One region of the Citrobacter koseri ATCC BAA-895 genome, then DNA from elsewhere that is predicted to be linked to it. Evidence: predicted binding sites of a transcription regulator. Region 1 holds the regulator's gene; each other region holds the start of a gene.
What was found. Region 1 encodes PurR, which represses purine synthesis genes. Its sites were predicted from a motif close to CANGCAAACGTTTGCNTG; they were not measured.
Positions count from the first base shown of each region.

Region 2: a site for PurR is predicted at 2,184-2,201, ahead of purH (bifunctional phosphoribosylaminoimidazolecarboxamide formyltransferase/IMP cyclohydrolase). Genes of this name have one in related genera too.
Region 3: a site for PurR is predicted at 1,788-1,805, ahead of cvpA (colicin V production protein). Genes of this name have one in related genera too.
Region 4: a site for PurR is predicted at 1,658-1,675, ahead of pyrC (dihydroorotase). Genes of this name have one in related genera too.

Region 1 is NC_009792.1:1,604,073-1,608,288, forward strand. Features, by position in the region: gene CKO_RS07130 (MFS transporter) at 1-678, opposite strand, end outside; gene cydH (cytochrome bd-I accessory subunit CydH) at 853-942, opposite strand; gene purR (HTH-type transcriptional repressor PurR) at 1,240-2,265, shown strand; gene punR (DNA-binding transcriptional activator PunR) at 2,262-3,194, opposite strand; gene punC (purine nucleoside transporter PunC) at 3,307-4,216, shown strand, end outside.
Region 2 is NC_009792.1:2,761,033-2,765,248, forward strand. Features, by position in the region: tRNA gene CKO_RS12715 (tRNA-Glu) at 1-58, opposite strand, end outside; rRNA gene CKO_RS12720 (16S ribosomal RNA) at 144-1,685, opposite strand; gene purH (bifunctional phosphoribosylaminoimidazolecarboxamide formyltransferase/IMP cyclohydrolase) at 2,308-3,897, shown strand; gene purD (phosphoribosylamine--glycine ligase) at 3,913-4,216, shown strand, end outside.
Region 3 is NC_009792.1:452,871-457,086, forward strand. Features, by position in the region: gene folC (bifunctional tetrahydrofolate synthase/dihydrofolate synthase) at 1-873, shown strand, start outside; gene dedD (cell division protein DedD) at 863-1,546, shown strand; gene cvpA (colicin V production protein) at 1,861-2,349, shown strand; gene purF (amidophosphoribosyltransferase) at 2,385-3,902, shown strand; gene ubiX (flavin prenyltransferase UbiX) at 4,000-4,216, shown strand, end outside.
Region 4 is NC_009792.1:1,861,367-1,865,582, reverse strand. Features, by position in the region: gene dinI (DNA damage-inducible protein I) at 241-486, opposite strand; gene pyrC (dihydroorotase) at 565-1,608, opposite strand; gene CKO_RS08485 (lipoprotein) at 1,713-2,273, opposite strand; gene grxB (glutaredoxin 2) at 2,396-3,043, opposite strand; gene mdtH (multidrug efflux MFS transporter MdtH) at 3,107-4,216, opposite strand, start outside.

The DNA.
Region 1 (4,216 bases):
TGGGGCGATATAGGTATAGAGTGTAAACATCGCGCCTGCGCCCAGAACGGTGGTCAGTAATGCCGATAACACCTGTGGTCGCAACAGCACCGCCAGCTCTTTGCGCACCTCAGGGCGCTCTCCCGCCCCGCCTTTCGGCAACGAGAAAAAGAGGCTAATCATTGAAATTACGCCCAGCCCCGCCGTCGCCATGAAGGACATACGCCAGCCAATGGTTTCCCCCAGCCAGGTCGCCGCAGGAACACCGCCAATATTGGCGATTGTCAGCCCCATAAACATGGTGGCGACCGCACTGGCCTGTTTATGTTTGGGGACGACGCTGGCCGCCACCACCGACCCCAGACCGAAGAAAGCGCCGTGATTCAGGCTGGTCAGAATCCGCGACAGCATCAACGTAGTGTAATCCGGCGAGATGGCCGACAGCACATTTCCGAGGGTAAAAATCGCCATCAAAAAAATAAGCGCATTACGACGTGCGCGATGGGAAAGCAGCAGCGTCATCAACGGTGCGCCGACCATCACACCAACGGCATACGCGCTGATTAGCATTCCGGCCGCAGGAATCGAGACATCCACGCCGCGAGCGATAACAGGCAACAAGCCCATAGGAGAGAACTCGGTGGTTCCAATACCAAATGCGCCAATTGCCAGCGCCAGTAAGGGATAATTTATTTTCATACATCGACTCCGCAGCTTCGTGCCGTCACGAGGCACGCAAAAGAGTCAAAAGCATGACATCAATCACAAAACTAATAAAGTAAGCAAAATAGCAAAAGACTTTTACGATTTGGTTAAAAATGAGGAAGAAGAGAGAGGAAAGACAGAGGGAGAATGCTCTCCCTCAGAGGTAAATCAGTTCAGTGCGGCAGTCAGACCGCCTGCGACAATCAGGCCCAGCACAATAATGGTGGTCACTAACGAAAATTTCAGATCGGTGCTCATCAAGTTTTCTCCTTTTTATTCCCACACAAAAAGTGATATTGCGCATTTTTACACACTTGAATGCAAAAATCTCCCATGATTTATATTGATAAGCGCTTTTAACTCTTCCCCTTTTCGTCAAGATCAGACAAAATTCCACGCTTACTTGATTAGCGTACCGGCCATTGCCCCCTTCCTGATGTTCCGTGTCGTTTTCCCGGCGTGCCGCAACCCTGACGTTGCGATCAAGGTGTGTAAAGGCAAACGTTTACTTACAGTATTTTCAGGAGTTCAGGATATGGTCTGGAGTGAGATGTAATGGCAACAATTAAAGATGTGGCGAAGCGAGCAAACGTTTCCACTACAACCGTATCACACGTAATTAACAAAACGCGCTTCGTTGCGGAAGAGACGCGCAACGCGGTATGGGCAGCCATTAAAGAGCTGCACTACTCTCCCAGCGCGGTTGCCCGCAGCCTGAAGGTTAACCACACCAAATCGATTGGTTTGCTGGCGACCAGCAGCGAAGCCGCCTATTTTGCTGAAATTATCGAAGCCGTTGAAAAGAACTGTTTCCAGAAAGGATATACGCTGATTCTGGGCAACGCCTGGAACAACCTGGAAAAACAGCGCGCGTACCTCTCCATGATGGCGCAAAAACGCGTGGATGGCCTGCTGGTCATGTGTTCCGAATACCCTGAGTCCCTGCTCTCTATGCTTGAAGAGTATCGCCATATCCCGATGGTGGTGATGGACTGGGGCGAAGCCAAAGCGGACTTTACCGATACGGTCATTGATAACGCCTTTGCAGGCGGCTATATGGCCGGTCGTTATCTGGTTGAACGCGGCCACCGTGAAATTGGCGTGATCCCCGGCCCGATGGAACGCAACACCGGCGCAGGTCGTCTGGCTGGCTTTATGAAAGCGATGGAAGAAGCGCTGATAAACGTGCCGGAAAACTGGATCGTTCAGGGTGATTTCGAGCCGGAATCAGGCTACCGCGCGATGCAGCAAATGATCTCCCAGTCTCACCGCCCGACGGCCGTATTCTGCGGTGGCGACATTATGGCGATGGGCGCGTTGTGCGCCGCTGACGAGATGGGGCTGCGCGTACCGCAGGATATCTCGGTCATCGGCTACGACAACGTACGCAACGCGCGTTACTTTACGCCTGCGCTGACGACGATTCACCAGCCGAAAGATTCTCTGGGTGAAACGGCCTTCAATATGCTGCTTGACCGTATCGTCAATAAACGCGAAGAGTCGCAGTCCATTGAGGTGCATCCGCGTCTGATTGAGCGTCGCTCTGTCGCCGATGGCCCATTCCGCGACTATCGCCGTTAATCCCCTTCTGCGGGAGCCTCTTCCGGCTCCCGTAACCACTCTTTATTCAGCGTTTCGCTGTCGCCCAGATAGTCCAGTAACCAGGCCAGCGCGGGCGACGTGTCGTTCTGCTGCCACGTCAGACAGCACGCCGCATCAGGAAACGGATTCTCAAGCTGTAGCGCCACCCATTTCCCGCTGTCGATCCACGGCTTAGCAAAGTGGGTCGGCACCATTCCCACACACAGTCCCGCGGAAAGGCAGGTCGCTGAAGATTCCCAGTCCGGCACCACCACGCGTTTTTGGTTATCCAGCAGCCAGGTGATGCGCTTCGGAAGCGTACGCGAGGTATCCTCCCGGACCAGCGACGGCCAGTTGCGCAACGTGTCGTCACTGAGCGGGCCAGCCATTGACGCCAGCGGATGATGGCGGGCGACCACGCAGCTCCAGCTCAGCATCCCCATATCGCGAAAGGTGTAGCGTCCTCCAACCGGAATGGCCTGCGTCGCGCCGATAGCCAGCTCCACGCGCCCGTCCGACAGCGCATCCCAGACGCCGTTAAATACCTCCTGAAAGACCAGCAATTCCACATCATCAAAATGACGATAAAAATCAACAATCATCTGCCGGGTGCGCTCCGGCTTAACAATATTGTCGACCGCAATCGCCAGTTGACCCCGCCAGCCGTTGGCGATCTGCTGGCACTGCTGTCGGGTGATCTGCATTTTTTTGATAACAGAGCGCCCTTCCTTTAAAAACCATGCCCCGGCGGGGGTCAGTTCAACATCCCGATGGCGTCGTTCGAAAAGCGGCACCGCCAGCCACTCTTCCAGTTGACGGACGGTGTAGCTCACCGCAGAAGGCACGCGGTGCAACTCCTGCGCCGCAGAACTAAAACTGCCATTACGGGCAACGGCATCAACCACTTCGAGTGAATATTCTGACCACATATTCTGCCTGCAAAAATTTTGAATCCAGTAGCCAAATATTAGCGTTTCACAAGCAGAATTTCACTCCCTACACTCAGCGGCAATGTCTTACTTCTGGAAAAGAGAAACAATTATGCAACCCGGAAAAGGTTTTTTAGTCTGGCTGGCGGGTCTCAGCGTGCTGGGCTTTCTGGCAACAGATATGTATCTGCCTGCGTTCGCGGCAATTCAGGCCGACCTGCAAACACCGGCGGCGGCTGTCAGCGCCAGCCTCAGTCTGTTCCTGGCCGGTTTCGCCGTCGCGCAACTGCTGTGGGGGCCGCTGTCAGACCGTTACGGGCGTAAACCCATTTTGCTGCTGGGTCTCTCCATCTTCGCGCTGGGCAGTCTGGGGATGATGTGGGTCGAAAGCGCTACTGGGCTGCTGGTACTGCGTTTTATTCAGGCGGTGGGGGTTTGTGCCGCTACGGTGATCTGGCAGGCACTGGTGACGGATTATTATCCAACGCAAAAAATTAATCGCATCTTCGCTACCATTATGCCGCTGGTCGGTTTATCGCCCGCCCTTGCGCCTTTACTCGGCAGTTGGATCCTGACGCATTTTTCCTGGCAGGCCATTTTTGCCACGCTGTTCATCATTACGCTGATATTGATGCTGCCCGCCTTACGCTTAAAGCCAACAACAAAAGCACATGACCACAGCCAGGAAAAACTGACCTTCGCCAGCCTGCTGCGTTCACAAACTTATCGCGGCAACGTCCTGATTTACGCCGCCTGCTCCGCCAGCTTTTTTGCCTGGCTGACGGGTTCCCCGTTTATCCTCAGCGAAATGGGCTATAGCCCGGCGGTAATTGGCCTGAGTTATGTACCGCAGACCATCGCGTTCCTGGTGGGCGGTTACGGTTGCCGCGCGGCGCTGCAAAAATGGCAGGGTCAACAGCTGTTGCCCTGGTTACTGGTTCTCTATGCGCTGAGCGTGGTCGCCACCTGGGGCGCCAGCTTCATCAGCCATGTTTCGCTGACAGAGATCCTGATTCCATTCT
Region 2 (4,216 bases), 1.2 Mb from region 1:
TCGAACCCCTGTTACCGCCGTGAAAGGGCGGTGTCCTGGGCCTCTAGACGAAGGGGACACTGAAGTCTCAATCGCAAGACGCCTTGCTTCTTTCTTTTCATCAGACAATCTGTGTGGGCACTGCAAAGGCAGGTTCTTTCAGGTAAGGAGGTGATCCAACCGCAGGTTCCCCTACGGTTACCTTGTTACGACTTCACCCCAGTCATGAATCACAAAGTGGTAAGCGCCCTCCCGAAGGTTAAGCTACCTACTTCTTTTGCAACCCACTCCCATGGTGTGACGGGCGGTGTGTACAAGGCCCGGGAACGTATTCACCGTGGCATTCTGATCCACGATTACTAGCGATTCCGACTTCATGGAGTCGAGTTGCAGACTCCAATCCGGACTACGACATACTTTATGAGGTCCGCTTGCTCTCGCGAGGTCGCTTCTCTTTGTATATGCCATTGTAGCACGTGTGTAGCCCTGGTCGTAAGGGCCATGATGACTTGACGTCATCCCCACCTTCCTCCAGTTTATCACTGGCAGTCTCCTTTGAGTTCCCGGCCTAACCGCTGGCAACAAAGGATAAGGGTTGCGCTCGTTGCGGGACTTAACCCAACATTTCACAACACGAGCTGACGACAGCCATGCAGCACCTGTCTCACGGCTCCCGAAGGCACATTCTCATCTCTGAAAACTTCCGTGGATGTCAAGACCAGGTAAGGTTCTTCGCGTTGCATCGAATTAAACCACATGCTCCACCGCTTGTGCGGGCCCCCGTCAATTCATTTGAGTTTTAACCTTGCGGCCGTACTCCCCAGGCGGTCGACTTAACGCGTTAGCTCCGGAAGCCACGCCTCAAGGGCACAACCTCCAAGTCGACATCGTTTACGGCGTGGACTACCAGGGTATCTAATCCTGTTTGCTCCCCACGCTTTCGCACCTGAGCGTCAGTCTTCGTCCAGGGGGCCGCCTTCGCCACCGGTATTCCTCCAGATCTCTACGCATTTCACCGCTACACCTGGAATTCTACCCCCCTCTACGAGACTCAAGCCTGCCAGTATCAGATGCAGTTCCCAGGTTGAGCCCGGGGATTTCACATCTGACTTAACAGACCGCCTGCGTGCGCTTTACGCCCAGTAATTCCGATTAACGCTTGCACCCTCCGTATTACCGCGGCTGCTGGCACGGAGTTAGCCGGTGCTTCTTCTGCGGGTAACGTCAATTGCTGCGGTTATTAACCACAACACCTTCCTCCCCGCTGAAAGTACTTTACAACCCGAAGGCCTTCTTCATACACGCGGCATGGCTGCATCAGGCTTGCGCCCATTGTGCAATATTCCCCACTGCTGCCTCCCGTAGGAGTCTGGACCGTGTCTCAGTTCCAGTGTGGCTGGTCATCCTCTCAGACCAGCTAGGGATCGTCGCCTTGGTGAGCCGTTACCCCACCAACTAGCTAATCCCATCTGGGCACATCTGATGGCAAGAGGCCCGAAGGTCCCCCTCTTTGGTCTTGCGACGTTATGCGGTATTAGCTACCGTTTCCAGTAGTTATCCCCCTCCATCAGGCAGTTTCCCAGACATTACTCACCCGTCCGCCACTCGTCAGCAAAGCAGCAAGCTGCTTCCTGTTACCGTTCGACTTGCATGTGTTAGGCCTGCCGCCAGCGTTCAATCTGAGCCATGATCAAACTCTTCAATTTAAGTTTGATGCTCGTGAATTAAACTTCGTAATGAATTACGTGTTCACTCAGAGACTTGGTATTCATTTATTGTCCGAAGACATTAAGAATCCATGTCACTTTGAGTGCCCACACAGATTGTCTGATAAATTGTTAAAGAGCAGTTGCGACGCGCTTTAGCGCTCTGTCGCGAGGTGGCGTATATTACGCTTTCCTCTTTCAGAGTCAACCCTGAATTTCAGGATTTTTCTCTTTAATCAACCGGCTGTTTGTGTGAAGTGATTCACATCCGCCGTGTCGATGGAGGCGCATTATAGGGAGTTCTCCGCAGGCCGCAATAGAAAAATGACAGAAAAATGACTGACTGCTGCATTCCCCAGCAAAACCCCGCCTTATACCCTTTTACACACAGAGTTATCCACAATCCTGGCGATCATTTCCTGAATCTCTCCTTAATAAAGACGCGCTCAATACAGGAATAAAAGGGTATCGAATGGAAAAAGAAAAATTCGCGAGCGTTGCGCAAACGTTTTCGTTACAATGCCACCGCAAAACAAGGATGCCCCGTAAGGGGCGTTAGCTGAGTTTTTCACGAAAAATTCAGCTAACGCTCTCTGTAATAGTCAAATCCAGGGGATTTACCATGCAACAACGTCGTCCAGTCCGCCGCGCTCTGCTCAGTGTTTCTGACAAGGCCGGTATCGTCGAATTCGCCCAGGCACTTTCCGCACGCGGTGTGGAGCTGCTGTCTACAGGGGGCACTGCCCGTCTGTTAGCAGATAAAGGTCTGCCGGTGACCGAAGTTTCCGATTACACCGGTTTCCCGGAAATGATGGATGGACGCGTGAAGACCCTGCATCCGAAAGTACACGGCGGTATTCTCGGTCGCCGTGGTCAGGATGACGGAATTATGGAACAACACGGTATCGCGCCAATCGATATGGTTGTTGTTAACCTGTACCCGTTCGCCCAGACTGTCGCTCGTGAAGGTTGCTCGCTGGAAGATGCCGTAGAGAACATTGATATCGGCGGCCCGACCATGGTGCGCTCCGCTGCCAAGAACCATAAAGATGTCGCTATCGTTGTAAAGAGCAGCGACTACGACGCCATTATTAAAGAGATGGATAGCAACGACGGTTCACTGACCCTTGATACCCGCTTCGATCTCGCCATTAAAGCCTTCGAACACACCGCTGCCTACGACAGCATGATTGCCAACTACTTCGGCAGCATGGTTCCGGCATATCACGGTGAAAGCAAAGAGGCTGCTGGCCGCTTCCCGCGTACCCTGAATCTGAACTTCATTAAGAAGCAGGATATGCGCTACGGCGAAAACAGCCACCAGCAGGCGGCCTTCTATATAGAAGAGAATGTGCAAGAAGCATCTGTTGCGACCGCGCAGCAGGTACAGGGCAAAGCGCTCTCCTACAACAACATCGCCGATACCGACGCGGCGCTGGAGTGTGTGAAAGAGTTCAGCGAGCCCGCCTGCGTCATCGTGAAGCACGCTAACCCGTGCGGTGTGGCGGTAAGCACTTCTATTCTCGACGCCTACGATCGCGCATACAAGACTGACCCGACCTCCGCATTCGGCGGCATCATCGCGTTTAACCGCGAACTGGATGCCGAAACGGCACAGGCCATCATCTCCCGTCAGTTTGTCGAAGTGATCATTGCGCCTTCCGCATCTGAAGACGCCCTGAAGATTACCGCCGCCAAACAGAACGTGCGCGTCCTGACCTGTGGTCAGTGGGCCGAGCGCGTCCCGGGCCTGGACTTCAAACGCGTTAACGGCGGCCTGCTGGTTCAGGATCGTGACCTGGGTATGGTGACCGAAGGCGAACTGCGCGTAGTGTCCAAACGTCAGCCGACCGAACAAGAGCTGCGTGACGCGCTGTTCTGCTGGAAAGTAGCGAAGTTTGTGAAATCCAACGCGATTGTGTACGCGAAAGAGAATATGACTATCGGTATTGGCGCGGGCCAGATGAGCCGCGTTTATTCCGCGAAGATCGCCGGTATTAAAGCGGGCGATGAAGGACTGGAAGTAAAAGGTTCCGCAATGGCCTCTGACGCGTTCTTCCCGTTCCGCGACGGTATTGATGCTGCGGCTGCCGTTGGCGTGAGCTGCGTGATCCAGCCCGGTGGCTCCATCCGTGATGATGAAGTCATTGCCGCCGCTGATGAACACGGCATTGCGATGATCTTCACCGACATGCGTCACTTCCGCCATTAATTCACGGAGCAGACAATGAAAGTATTAGTAATCGGCAACGGCGGGCGCGAACACGCCCTGGCGTGGAAAGCGGCACAATCACCGCAGGTTGAAACCGTGTATGTCGCGCCAGGTAACGCCGGAACAGCGCTGGAACCAGCGCTGCAAAACGTCGCTATTGGCGTCACGGATATTCCGGCACTGCTGAGCTTTGCCCAGAACGAGAAGATCGATCTGACCATCGTCGGCCCGGAAGCGCCGCTGGTGAAAGGCGTGGTGGATACTTTCCGCGCCGCTGGCCTGAAAATCTTTGGCCCAACCGAAGGCGCCGCACAGCTGG
Region 3 (4,216 bases), 1.2 Mb from region 1:
TGGCTGTTTAAGCAGGCTCAGCTTGACGTGGTGATTCTGGAAGTCGGGCTGGGCGGACGTCTGGACGCGACCAATATTGTTGATGCGGATGTTGCGGTAGTGACCAGCATTGCGCTGGATCATACCGACTGGCTGGGGCCGGACCGCGAAAGTATCGGGCGTGAGAAGGCGGGGATCTTCCGGGCGGAAAAACCGGCTATCGTCGGCGAACCGGAAATGCCGTATACCATCGCCGATGTGGCGCAGGAAACCGGGGCGCAGTTACAGCGTCGCGGCGTGGACTGGCATTATGATGTGACGGGCGACGGCTGGTCGTTTACGGACGGCGAAGGTACGCTGGCGAATCTTCCGCTACCGCAGGTGCCTCAGCCTAACGCCGCCACCGCGCTGGCGGCACTGCGCGCCAGCGGGCTGAACATCAGCGAGCAGGCGATTCGTGACGGCATTGCCCGGGCGATTTTGCCCGGTCGTTTCCAGATAGTGAGCGAATCGCCACGGGTGATTCTGGATGTCGCACATAATCCCCATGCTGCGGAATATCTGACAGAGCGCCTGAAAATGTTGCCGAAAAACGGGCGTATACTTGCCGTTATCGGTATGCTACATGATAAAGATATCGCAGGGACGTTAGCCTGGCTGAAAAGCGTGGTCGACGACTGGTATTGCGCGCCGCTGGAAGGGCCGCGCGGCGCGACGGCGGAGCAATTGCTGGAACATCTGGGCAAAGGCACTGTCTATGACAGTGTCGCGCTGGCGTGGCATGCAGCGCTGGCAGAGGCGAAACCAGAAGATACCGTGCTGGTGTGTGGATCATTTCATACGGTTGCACATGTCATGGAAGTGATGGACGCGGGGAGAAGCGGTGGCGAGTAAGTTTCAGAATCGTTTAGTTGGCACAATCGTGCTGGTCGCTCTCGGGGTGATTGTGCTTCCCGGGTTGCTCGACGGGCAGAAAAAACACTATCAGGATGAGTTTGCGGCGATCCCGCTGGTGCCAAAGCCTGGCGATCGCGATGAGCCTGATATGATGCCAGCCGCAACACAGGCGTTGCCGACCCAGCCGCCTGAAGGCGCTGCTGAGGAGGTGCGTGCCGGAGATGCGGCAGCGCCGTCTCTGGACCCTTCCCGTTTTGCTGCGGAAAACAACGCCAGTTTCGATCCTGTCCCCGCACCTGTTGAGCCGCCGAAACCTAAACCGGTTGAAAAGCCGAAACCACAGCCGAAGCCGCAGCAACCGGTAGCGGCAACGCCGACACCGGCGCCTGAGCCGAAACCTGCTGCTGAAGAAAAACCCGCGCCAACGGGTAAAGCGTACGTTGTGCAGTTGGGGGCGTTGAAAAATGCCGATAAGGTCAATGAGATAGTGGGTAAACTTCGTGGCGCGGGCTTCCGGGTATATACTTCTCCGTCAACGCCGGTACAGGGTAAAATAACCCGTATCCTCGTCGGGCCTGACGCCTCAAGAGATAAGCTGAAAAATTCTCTTGGCGAGTTACAGCAGATCTCCGGTTTGAGTGGCGTGGTGATGGGTTACAGCCCGAACTAAGCCACCGCTGCCTGATGGCGACGCTGCGCGTCTTATCAGGCCTACGATGTACTGTTTTCCAGGCCGGATAAGGTGCTTGCCCGCCATCCGCGCGGAGTTCAGCCAGGCCTACGGTGTACTGTTTTGTAGGCCGGATAAGGTGCTTGCACCGCCATCCGGCAATGCCCGAAGAGGCAAAAAGTTTGATGGCGTTGAATATTTTTTCAGCGCCATTTTTATTTACGCGCGGGAAGGAAATCCCTACGCAAACGTTTTCTTTTTCTGTTAGAATGCGCCCCGAACAGGACGACAGGGCGTAAAATCGTGGGACACATATGGTCTGGATTGATTACGCCATTATCGCGGTGATTGGTTTTTCCTGTCTGGTTAGCCTGATCCGTGGCTTTGTTCGTGAAGCGTTATCGTTGGTGACATGGGGTTGTGCTTTCTTTGTCGCCAGCCATTACTACACTTACCTGTCTGTCTGGTTTACGGGCTTTGAAGACGAACTGGTTCGAAATGGGATTGCTATCGCGATACTGTTTATCGCGACGCTTATCGTCGGCGCTATCGTGAACTTTGTGATAGGTCAGCTGGTGGAGAAAACCGGCCTGTCGGGTACTGACAGGGTGTTGGGGATCTGTTTTGGCGCGCTGCGAGGAGCGTTAATCGTCGCCGCCATTCTGTTCTTTCTCGATACGTTTACCGGCCTGTCGAAAAGCGAAGACTGGAGCAAGTCGCAGCTTATCCCGCAGTTCAGTTTCATCATCAGATGGTTCTTTGACTATCTGCAAAGCTCGTCAAGTTTCTTGCCCAGAACGTAACGGTTCTGAGATGTGGCTTAACGAGGAAAAGACGTATGTGCGGTATTGTCGGTATCGCCGGTGTTATGCCGGTAAACCAGTCGATTTATGACGCGTTAACGGTGCTCCAGCATCGTGGTCAGGATGCCGCTGGCATCATCACCATTGATGCCAACAACTGCTTCCGCTTGCGTAAGGCAAACGGACTGGTGAGCGATGTTTTTGAAGCTCGCCATATGCAGCGTATGCAGGGCAATATGGGCATCGGGCATGTGCGTTACCCAACGGCTGGCAGCTCCAGCGCCTCCGAAGCTCAACCTTTTTACGTCAACTCGCCGTATGGCATCACGCTTGCTCATAACGGCAACCTGACCAACGCGCATGAGCTGCGTAAAAAGCTGTTTGAAGAAAAACGTCGTCACATTAACACCACGTCAGATTCTGAAATCCTGCTCAATATTTTTGCCAGCGAGCTGGATAACTTCCGTCATTACCCGCTGGAAGCCGATAACATTTTTGCCGCCATTGCCGCGACCAACCGCCAGATTCGCGGCGCGTATGCCTGTGTGGCGATGATTATCGGGCACGGTATGGTGGCTTTCCGCGATCCGAACGGCATCCGCCCGCTGGTGCTGGGCAAACGCGACATTGGCGATGGCCGCACTGAATATATGGTTGCGTCCGAAAGCGTGGCGCTTGATACGCTGGGCTTCGAATTCCTGCGCGATGTGGCGCCGGGCGAAGCGGTGTACATCACCGAAAAAGGCCAGTTGTTTACCCGCCAGTGCGCGGATAACCCGGTCAGCAATCCGTGCCTGTTCGAATACGTCTACTTTGCGCGCCCGGACTCGTTCATCGATAAAATTTCCGTCTACAGCGCCCGCGTGAATATGGGGACGAAGCTGGGCGAAAAAATTGCCCGTGAATGGGAAGATCTGGATATCGACGTGGTGATCCCGATTCCAGAAACCTCCTGCGATATCGCGCTGGAAATCGCCCGCATTCTGGGTAAACCGTACCGCCAGGGCTTTGTGAAAAACCGCTACGTTGGCCGGACGTTTATCATGCCGGGCCAGCAGTTGCGCCGTAAGTCCGTGCGTCGCAAGCTGAACGCCAACCGCGCTGAATTCCGCGATAAGAACGTCCTGCTGGTGGATGACTCCATCGTGCGCGGCACCACCTCTGAACAGATTATTGAGATGGCCCGTGAAGCAGGCGCGAAGAAGGTCTATCTGGCTTCTGCGGCGCCGGAAATTCGCTTCCCGAACGTTTACGGTATCGATATGCCAACGGCAAATGAGCTGATTGCTCACGGTCGTGAAGTGGATGAAATTCGCCAGATCATCGGCGCTGATGGGCTTATCTTCCAGGATCTGGACGATTTGATTGAAGCTGTTCGCGCTGAGAACCCGGATATTCAGCAGTTTGAATGTTCGGTCTTTAACGGCGTGTATGTCACAAAAGACGTTGACCAGCAGTATCTCGACTATCTGGATTCCCTGCGTAATGATGACGTCAAAGCGATGCAGCGTCAGAACGAAGTGGAAAACCTGGAAATGCATAACGAAGGTTAATCTCTCCTCCCGGCAAGGGTGCGCAATCCGCGCCCTTGCTTGCAACGCCCCGTAAAATCCTGCAAAGTCAGCCCAGACGCAAGAAAGGGCAAAAATCATGAAACGACTCATTGTAGGGATTAGCGGCGCCAGCGGCGCGATTTATGGCGTGCGCTTGTTGCAGGTTCTGCGTGACGTGGCGGATGTGGAGACCCACCTGGTGATGAGTCCGGCTGCGCGTCAGACGCTTGCGCTGGAAACCGAATTTTCCTTGCGGGAGGTGCAGGCTCTGGCCGATGTCACCCATGATGCGCGCGATATTGCCGCCAGTATCT
Region 4 (4,216 bases), 260 kb from region 1:
TGTTTTTTTTCTGAAGCAACTTCAGTATATCAATAAATAAGGCTATTCACTGGAAATTTAAAGGGTGACAGAATAAATTTCTTCTTTTTAAGAATTATGTGCACAATAAAACAGCATGTTATTCATATTTTTTTGGCATGTTGTGCAGTTATTTTGAGTAATGGATTAAAAAGCGACCAGTTGCGCAAATAAAAAAGCCGGGGCGACCCGGCAAAAACGAACATTACTGCATATCATTTTTTATTCATTGACGAACCAGTCATCCGCGCTTTCCCAGGTTTCCTGTAGGATTTCGCTGATGCGTTCTTTATCCTCTTTTGTCGCGCCAATGACCGACAAATTGTTGGCTGCGGCATAACGGACGACAACATTGCCCGCGTTATCTGGAAAAGAGTGATGGATACGGCGGGAGAGTTCACCGGCCAGCGCGTCAATCGCGCCAGCAGGCAAAGGTGACGTTTTCGCTATAGTGACTTCAATACGCATAATGGCCCCCTGTTGAATATACTGTGTATTTATACAGTTAACCTTTCCGGCTTACAACAGTTGGCCACATTTTTTTTATTATTTTACTGACCAGCGTACGCGCTCGCCGCCCAGGAAGGGCACCAGTGAGTCATCGGCAAGCGTGATGCTTTCCGGGACGAGCTGCTCTTCGCGTACCAGTTCAACGTAGGTTTCATTGACCGACAGGCCGTAGAACCGTGGCCCATTGAGTGAGCAGAACGCTTCAAAATGCGCGAGGGCGTTCATCTCTTCAAAGACCGTAGCGTAGCTGCCAAGCGCCGTCGGGGCATTAAAGCAGCCTGCGCAGCCGCAGCTGGTTTCTTTCCGATGACGGGCGTGCGGCGCGGAGTCGGTACCGAGGAAGGCACGGCTAAATCCGCTGGCGACCAGTTCACGCAAGGCCTGCTGGTGGACGTTACGTTTGAGGATCGGCAGGCAATACAGATGCGGGCGAATGCCGCCGACCAGCATATGGTTGCGATTAAACATCAGATGCTGTGGCGTGATGGTGGCGGCTAACAGCTCGTTGCCGTCGCGAACGTACTCTGCGGCATCTTTGGTGGTAATGTGCTCAAATACAACCTTCAACGCCGTCAGACGCTGGCGCAGCGGCTCCATCACCGTTTCAATAAACCGTGCTTCGCGGTCAAAAATATCGATATCAGCATGGGTAACTTCGCCGTGTACCAGCAACGGCATGCCGAGTTTTTCCATGCGCTCCAGTACCGGCATGATCGTATCGACAGAGGTGACGCCGTGGCTGGAGTTGGTGGTCGCGTTGGCCGGATAGAGTTTTGCTGCGGTAAAGACACCTTCGCGGAATCCGCGCTCAAGCTCATCAGGATCAAGCGTATCCGTTAAGTAGCAGGTCATCAGTGGGGTAAAGTCATGCCCGGCAGGAACGGCATCAAGAATGCGCTGGCGGTATGCGATGGCCGCATCGACCGTCGTAACAGGCGGCGCCAGGTTCGGCATCACTATCGCGCGGCCATAAATTTCACTGGTGTAAGGCACGACAGTTTTTAACATGTCGCCATCGCGAAGGTGAACGTGCCAGTCGTCTGGGCGGCGGATCTTTAAAACCTGGGATGGTGCAGTCATTAATATGCTCCGGCTGGGGGATAGTCATTTTTGCCGGAAACCAAGGATAAGCGGAAACGTTTTCGTTTGCACGAAAAAAAAGGGCGCAAATGCGCCCTGGTGCGTTAGTCGGTGAACGGGATGATGATTTCGCCCGGTTTAACCTCTATGCCTTTGGCATATTTTTTCGCCAGCGCTTCGCCTTTGCTGCTGTCTTCACGCAAAACGTAGGCCGGTTGCTGATTAAAATAATTACGCAACGACTGATTCAGGTAAGGCATCAGCGTTTGCAGCACCGATTGCATTTTTTCCGGCGTTACGGTTGCATCCACCACTTCCATTTCTTGCAGATAAATCGCGCCTTTTTCTTTGTTAAAGACCGGTAGCGCTTTCAGCTTCAGTTTCATGGTGGCTTTCTGGCTGCCAAACAGGGAGCTCATATCCAGGTTCGCATCACCGGTTAGCGTGACTTTGTTGGGCTCTTCCCGGCCAATCTGGCTGCTGAGATTCGTCAGTACAATATGCGCATCCGCGATGCCCGGTAAGCCAATGTCTTTGGAAAAATTATTCCGTTTTTCAAGCGCCTGATTAATTTCTTGCTCGCTTACCGTGTACTGCGTGAGTTGGTTGCAGCCAACCAACAGGCCGCTAACCAACAATGCAGCGGCAAAGACAATCTTTTTCATGGGGTTCCTCAACATGATGCCCGTGTCGTAATCCTGACACAAAGCAGCATGTGGCACCAGCACGCCGCGCACCAGCAGAAAAAACTGAAAGGGTGGCGGCATGGCGCCTCCACCCACAAGCATTAGAGGGCCATAGACGATAACAGATTGATTTGCGTCTGTTTTGCCATGTTATCACGGTAATCAGCGACCCGGGTTGGCCAGTTTATGCCAGCGACCAGCGTCAGGTTACGTAATAACGGGAACAGATGAATATCGTCTTCAGACAGTTCACCGTTCACGGCATTAGGCTGCACAATCAATTTATCCAGCGCGCGCAGATCGTCGCTGATGTTTTTGATGAGCCCACTGGAATGCGCCAGATTTTCGCCAAAGTCGCCAATCATGGCCTCTTTTTTCTCGGTGAAGTATTTCCGCGCCGACGGCGTGGAAAACTCATCAAATGCCGATTTTGCGAAACGCGGAAGGAGCAGGCGATTGGCGTAACCGTTAACTTTGCGTAACCACTCATCAATCGCGGGGTTCTGTTTTCCGATCAGCAAGGGTTTGCCGTCAAGGTTGTCCACATAATGGACGATATCCATACTTTCGGGCAGATAACGGCTGTCGTCCTTTTGCAGAATGGGCGCCATTTTTTTGCCGATCATGCGGGTGGGCGTTGCGTCGTCGTCGTTTGCCAGGACGTTTAGCTCAACGGGAATATTTTTCAGGCCGAAAATCATGCGGGCTTTGATGCAGAAAGGGCAGTGATCGTAAATATAAAGCTTCACGTTTCTCCTCCATTTAACTGTCGGTTCTCTTTCAGTATGGAGGAGATGAAAGCAGGTATCAAATCAGGCGCCTGGCTCCAGCATGCCGCGTGGCGTCCGTTTGTGGCTGAATTGCCAACCGAGCGCAAGAAAGGTCATGATTCCGATTACCCCAAGCATCATCCAGGGCAGTTCAGGCTGTTGCAGCGCTTTCCCCATATCGAACAACCATCCTCCGCCGATATACCCTATCGCGCCGCCAATGGCTAAACCCAGTCGACTGAAGCCCATATAGCTGCCGCGCGCCCGCGCATCGGCCAGTGAGGCGCTGAGCGTTTCACGCGCCGGTTCCGCAATGACCGAGCCGATATAGAACGTGCAAATGAGCGTGAAGAGCTGCTGTAAATTACCGACCAGCCCGACAGGCAACATACTGAGCGACATCAGCAGCAGTCCGGCCATCAGGCGGTGCTCCAGGCGAAAACGTTTCTCGCTCCAGCGGGCGATTGGGTAGAGCAGCGTCAGCGAGAGGCAGGCTTCGATCGCATACATCCACTTGACGGCGGACGGTGATCCCGCGATGTCATTGACCATGATGGGCAGCATCAGCATTACCTGTACGGCCAGCATGTAGTATCCCGCCAGGGTCAGTACGTAAGTCACGAACCGTTTGTCCGCCATGACGCGCCCCATGCCCTCGCGTACCGGGATTTTCACCGTTGACAGCTTCCATGCCGGAAGCAACCAGGCGTTAAACGCGGCGCACAAAACGAACAGTACCGCCCCCGTCGCGCATACCAGACGAAAATCGTACTGTAACAACCAGCTACCCAATAGCGCGCCAGTCACGGCGCCCGCGCTGTCCTGCATCATCAACAGCGAAAAGAAACGACCGCGTTGTTCAGGGCGAATCAGCTTGACGACCAGCGCAGAGCGCGGCGGATCGAAAAGGGTGCCGCCAAGCCCGGAAAGAAAGCAGGAAAACCAGAGCAGCCAGGGCTCATGGGCGATCCCCATCGTCGCGAATCCGGCTGCGCGCATAAGCATCCCGGTAACAATCATTGGCTTCGCGCCAAAACGGTCGGCAATCGCGCCGCCAAAAATGCCCAGCCCTTGCTGGATGAACTGGCGCAGTCCGAGCGCAATGCCGACCATCAATGCCGCCCAGCCCATCTGGTCGACAAAGCGAATGGA